DNA from 2 places in the Enterococcus avium genome. Region 2 is predicted to be linked to the other one. Evidence: riboswitches for the same ligand, from Rfam matches in the RefSeq annotation. Region 2 holds a riboswitch; the other holds the start of a gene.
The links. Region 2 has a riboswitch for thiamine pyrophosphate ahead of thiT (energy-coupled thiamine transporter ThiT). Riboswitches for the same ligand answer to the same signal wherever they lie in the genome.
Positions count from the first base shown of each region.

Region 1: it holds a riboswitch for thiamine pyrophosphate, as region 2 does, so the genes downstream of both, thiW (energy coupling factor transporter S component ThiW) here and thiT (energy-coupled thiamine transporter ThiT) in region 2, are expected to answer to the same signal.

Region 1 is NZ_NBSL01000002.1:2,779,070-2,782,200, reverse strand. It holds gene AUF14_RS13930 (hydroxyethylthiazole kinase) at 1-729, opposite strand, end outside; gene thiW (energy coupling factor transporter S component ThiW) at 726-1,205, opposite strand; TPP riboswitch at 1,329-1,418, opposite strand; gene gloA2 (SMU1112c/YaeR family gloxylase I-like metalloprotein) at 1,492-1,881, shown strand; gene AUF14_RS13915 (nucleotide pyrophosphohydrolase) at 1,927-2,226, opposite strand; gene AUF14_RS13910 (helix-turn-helix domain-containing protein) at 2,246-3,131, opposite strand, start outside.
Region 2 is NZ_NBSL01000002.1:2,979,102-2,982,232, forward strand. It holds gene AUF14_RS14905 (2-hydroxyacid dehydrogenase family protein) at 1-2, opposite strand, end outside; gene AUF14_RS14910 (low molecular weight protein-tyrosine-phosphatase) at 56-514, shown strand; gene AUF14_RS14915 (hypothetical protein) at 587-949, shown strand; TPP riboswitch at 1,019-1,117, shown strand; gene thiT (energy-coupled thiamine transporter ThiT) at 1,167-1,751, shown strand; gene AUF14_RS14925 (hypothetical protein) at 1,796-2,566, opposite strand; gene AUF14_RS14930 (class A sortase) at 2,834-3,131, shown strand, end outside.

The DNA of each region.
Region 1 (3,131 bases), 200 kb from region 2:
AGCGGCTAAACCGATCGTATCTCCTGCCTGCTCACCGCAAAGATTAAAATAGCTAACCGCAGTTACAGCCGCATCAATCGCTTTCATTCCGCTGCCTAATAAAGCTGCAATCAACGCACCTACAACATCGCCTGTACCGGTAAAACGATCCAACGCAGACACACCATTCATTAAATGAAAAATACGTTCTTGATCGACAATAATATCTTGAGTACCTGTTGCTAGGAACGTGGTCTTCGGATAAAGAGCCGCTAACTTCTGCATAGCTTCCGATAATTCAGCAATTGCTTCCTCACTTTGATCTAGCTCACTACCATCCACTCCACGAGCTTGACTCGACAGCCCGCAAAAATTCCGTAGTTCAGAAATATTGCCTTTCACTACTGTTGGATTTTCCGCCACCAACGAACGCCCTACTTGATTTCGAACCCGACTGACGCCATAACCGACCAAATCTACCACCGTTGGCTTATGAACGCTATTTGCTAGTTTGCTCGCTGCCAACAGACTGGTCCCACGTTCTTCCGACAGATGTCCGATATTCAGCAGCAACCCATCTGTTTGTTGAAATAATTCCTCAAACTCCCGAGGATCAGAAGCCATAATCGGCTTTGCACCAACGTAAAGCAGTGCATTTGCGACCGTTTCACAGGTTACTTCATTGGTTATACAATGAACTAACGGAGCATTTTCTAATGGAAATCCCTTTGAAATATTCGTTTTGATCATCCAAACATCCTTTCACTTGAAAACAACCGCTGCCAGCGTTTAAAAATCGTTGTTTCCTGCAATTTAACCAACACAACAAAAGCAATCGCCGAACCAATCAACGTTGCTCCGACAAATCTCGGAGTGTAAATCAACCAGTATAGCTCATTTTGACTCCCTGTAAACCAGACCATTACAGGATAGGATAAGAGCGAACCGATGATTCCTGTACCCACGATTTCACCCAGCATTGACCAAATCAGTCTTCCTCCTAAACGATAAAATAAACCAGCAAAAAATGCACCAAATACTGCACCCGTCAATGCTAAAGGCGGAATCCCCAACATCGTCATCCGTATCAATGCACAGACTAACGCCATGACTGTTCCGTAAAATGGTCCTAGCAACACTCCAGCGATAATGTTCATCACACTGGACATCGGCGCCATCCCTTCGATCCGCATCAAGGGAGACAACACAACATCTAATGCGATCATTAGAGCCAATAACGTCAGCTTATGAATTTTACTTTTTTCCACGACAAATAACTCCTTTCTACAAGAAACAAAAGGAGTAAAAGACAGAAAAACCCAACCAAAACAAAATGGTCGGGTACGATCAGTCAACTAGCTACATTTCCCTGCGACAGTTTTAACTGCATCAGGTTCCATGGGTATAATCTCAGCCAAAAAGCACCCCAAATGTTTCTCTTCAATTGATTGGAGTATAACATACTTTTTTTATTCCAACTAGCTTATAATGAGAAAAAAGGAGGACCTACTCATGCAAAAACCAGCTTTTTCTGCCATCCATCACGTCGCTATCATCGTTTCAGACTATCAAAAGGCACGACATTTTTATGTAGATATTCTTGGTCTGCCAATCATTCGTGAAAATTTCCGACCAGAACGCCAAGATTATAAATTGGATTTACAGCTAAATGATGCGGAATTAGAGATCTTCGCTATTAAAAATCCACCAAAGCGTCCTAGCTTTCCAGAAGCAGCAGGCTTACGCCATCTTGCGTTTAAAACAACGGACATCGAAGCAACAGTCGCTTATTTAAATAGTCACGGTATTGATTGCGAGCCTTTGCGAACCGATGATTTTACTGGAGAGAAAATGACCTTCTTCTTTGATCCAGATGGCTTACCGTTGGAATTACATGAATAAAAAAAGCAGAAAATTCTGCTTTTTTTGCGACTTAGTATCGAATATCTACTCTTTTTCTACCGGATATTTAATCGCATTCTTCTTCAATTTCTCACTAATGATCTCGTTAATATCAAAGTCCAAATTATCTGCCATCATGTAAGAATAAATCAGTACATCCGCTAATTCTTCCTTCAATCGCTCCGTTTGTGTCCTCGCTTCTTCGGAATCTTTCCACTGAAAAAGCTCTAATAGTTCAGCCGCCTCCAAGCAGATCGACAAGGCTAAATCCTTCTCATTATGAAAAGGACGCCAGTTTCGTTCATCGCGAAATTGATTGATTTTTTCCATACTATTATTATCCATACTCAACCTTCTTTCGCTACTATTCTATCATAGTGACCAAATTCCGTTTTTCTTCAAGCTCACTGATCATTTCTTGTATCCAACGTGTACTTTGACTAGTTAAAAAAGGATCAATTACGACTACGGGATAATCATTCGGCAAGCCTTCAGCTGAACCTGTAGTAATCAAGCAATCATAATTTTTCAACTCATAATGCAACTGAGCGATTCCTCCTGATAGATTCTCAAAATGATTGATTATGAAGTTTCCATAAATTGTATCAGAAATTTGTTTCGCTAAAAAGCTTTCTTCTGTAGGCGTCAAATCAGATAATAACAAAACTTTTAATAGTGGTTCTTGATTTGCCAACCATTCCATACACCTTTCTTCCATCGTAATCAGTAGATAGACATAGTTACGGATAAAATCTTCTTCCTGATACATCTCATATTTCGCTACAAATCTTTTTACTAAATTCGTTATTTTTTCTACACCGCGACTATACATTTTTGATGCTTCCGATAAAAACATAGTTCTGTTACGCCATAGTAAACAGACATATTGCCCTTGGGGATCATACATATAAAAATCATTTGATAAAACTGTCGCTAAGTCAATTCTGCTTTGTTTTTCTAATCGATAGCCTAGCATCTCATTGTATTCTTCCACGAGTTCATAATGACGCATAAATAGCTGCTGATAGTTTGCATTATCTGTCATAGCAAGTTCACGGTGTTGAAAGCTGAATACGATCGAATCAGAAAAAATTAACCATAGGCCTTCCCTCACCATTTCTGGTGTCAATTCTAGATCTAAACCTTCTCGAACGGCTTGTCTTAGTTTCTTATACTCGATATCCATAGGCAAAAACAATCCTTCAGTCCGCAGCTCTCCTTTTGGATAACTATGACCATTTTTCACTCGC
Region 2 (3,131 bases):
ATTTACAATCCCTCATTTCATTTCGATAAATTGACTATAGCACAGGAGGTATGACATGAAAAAGATTCTATTCGTTTGTATGGGAAATATTTGCCGCTCACCTATGGCAGAAGCAATTTTTCGCGATGCCTTTAAAACAAAACATGTGACTGATTTTGACGTTGATTCGGCAGCTACGAGTCGCTGGGAAGTAGGAAATCCACCTCATCCTGGAACACAAAAAATACTAGCGCAGCACCACATTTCGGCCAAAGGAATGCGTGCGCGTCAAGTGACGAAGGAAGATTTTTATGATACTGATTACATTATTGGGATGGATCAAGAAAATGTCAGTGACCTGCAAGCGATGGCGCCAGCAGGAACTGAAGACAAGATTTATCTTTATTTAGATCGTGTTCCGGGCTGCACAGGCGAAGGAATTCCCGATCCGTGGTATACAGGGAATTTTGAAGAAACCTATGATTTAATTCAGAAAGGTTTAAACGAATGGTTAACTTTTTTTGAAATGGATTAGATTCCTTGTTTTTTCGTTTGAATTTAAGTAAAATCAAACTACGTAACCATGCTCTTGATAGGAGGAAGCTGAATGACTAAAAACGAGAAGCCCAAGAAGAATTTAATCAAGCTGTTTTCAAATTCGTCGTATCGTTTCATCTCGGATTTTTTGAATGATTCTGCTGAAAAACGTGCTCAAGAGCAGGCCAATGAGAATATTTTTCTCAAACTGAAAATGGCATCTCTACAGAATAGTTTAGTAGTCATTCAAGTTCAGGATGAAAACAACGAAGAAAAATTTCAAACAATCTCTGGTTGGCTGCCTAAAGCGGTGACTAATGATTCTATCGTTATCCGTACTCAAGATAATCAATTGGTGATGTTGACGATTGATCGGATCAAAAAGGTGACGACCTTATCACCAAGTGGGGATCAAGAAAGTATTTCCCGATAAAAGTATTTTATACATTTACGAGCAAACCGACATCTGTTATACTCTGGATGTACTAGAAAATAGAATAATACTGTCGCAAAGGGGAGCCCTCGGGCTGAGATTGAGATTACTCTAAACCCTAGTACCTGTTTCGGTTATTCGAGCGTAGGAATTGTGATGAAGTAAAGATATTTACTTCTCCTTTGTGGACTGTATGTTCAAAAGGAGGAGTTTTTTTATGTATAAGACAAGAATTTTAGTGGAAGGAACAGTGGTGGCAGCCTTAGCGTTGGTATTATCTTTTATACCGACCACTATCGGCAGCAGCTTCACGATTTCACTGGGAATGATCCCACTGACATTGTTTGCTCTGCGCCGTGGGTTGAAGCCCGCGCTGATGGCAGCTTTCATTTGGGGAATCTTGCATTTTCCAGCGAGTCAGGTTGTTTATCTCAGCGTTGTTCAAGTATTAATCGAGTATCCAATCGCGTTTACCTTTGCCGGTTTTGCTGGATTATATGCGAAAAAGGTTCAAAAAGCTTTGAGTGAGCAGGATATGCGGAGCGTGCGAAGGAATATTGTTTTCGGAACATTTATCGGAACAGGAGCACGATTTTTCTGGCATTTTATTGCTGGCGTGGTGTTTTGGGGAAGTTATGCTTTATGGGGAATGAATCCATGGATCTTTTCTCTTGTTATGAATGGAGTTAGCGGTTTAGCAACCGCCGTTGTGACGGCTATTGTCGCTGTTGTGGTCGCAGAAAAGGCACCGCAATTGTATTTGCCGAAGGATCGCCATTTAATTCAAAAACAAAGTCATTAATAGATAGCAAAAAAAGCATTTGTCCTGTGTAGGCAAATGCTTTTTTATCGGAATGAAAAGACTGGATCATCATTCTCAATGTCTAGTGTCCAAAGCTGTTTGGCAGTGTCGTAAGTGATTTCCGCGATCTGTTGTTCCTTTTTGTAGTTTTTAGGACTGCGGCGCCAACCTTTTTCATCGGATAAGAATATTGGGATGCTGTAAACGCGATTTTTCAATTCAGATTGACTGAGGCAAAAAATTGCACCTTCTTGTAGGATCGGATATAATTCCTTCAACAGTTCGCCATCTAAGGGAGCAACTGAAGAGCCTTTGCGGAAAAAAGATCGGCGATCGTTAACTTTTTCTAAGACGATTCGAGTCAACTTACTAGCTAAGATACGATAGAATTCATCCAGGTAGCGATAATATACACGCATCGTTTCGTTTCCCAAATTAAAATAGACGAAATTATTTTGTAATTTATAAAAAAAGGGTGAATGCAGATGTGTTCGCATATGCCCAAAATATAGTAGTTCAGAAATTTCTAATGGAGTTAGTTCCTTCAACATTGCGTAATCATTAAAATCAATCCACTTAATTCCTTTTGAATGTGTGAATACCTTGTTGTTAAAAAATTGTTGGACTTGATCAGGACTATTAACGATTTTCAAACCTGTATGGGGCTCGTATTCTCCAGCTTCTGCGACTGGATCTAGCAATAACAAATGTTTCGGCTGATGAACGATTCCATCAACAAAATCGCTGGGTGAAAAACCTTTTGAGAGCACAGCATTACTTGTGGAATCAATATAAGCAAATAACGTTTCTGGCACAAATTTTCACCCTTTCTAATAGTCGTCACAATCATTTTAACTCAATAATAAAAAAAAAGCTCGTATCTTTTATTTTAAAATTTGATTACAAACCCCTTAATAACTGCAACATTAAAGCACCTTTTTAACATATAAAATCATTTTAATAAATAACGAATCTACCATCTGTTTATTTCATTTTTTTAAATTTTTTCTATTAAGTGAAAGTAGTATCACGAGATTTAATAGGGTATGATATGATTAGCGCAAGAATGCAGGAGGCATGTGATGAAGAAAAAAAGAAATTGGCTAATAAATATTTTTCTTTTCTTATTATTGTTAGTAGGCTTGGCTTTGATTTTTAACAATCAAATCAAATATTTTTTGATGCAATATAATGGTGAGCGGTATGCCGTAGCGAAAATGGATCGAAATGAAATTGATAAAAACATGGAAAAAGAAGCATCCTTTGATTTTGATGCGGTAGAACCGGCAAGCACTGAAGCGGTATTGCAGGCGCAATTAAGTAATAAACGCTTACCAGTGATCGGCGGAATTGCCATCCCATCAGTGGAGATTAACCTGC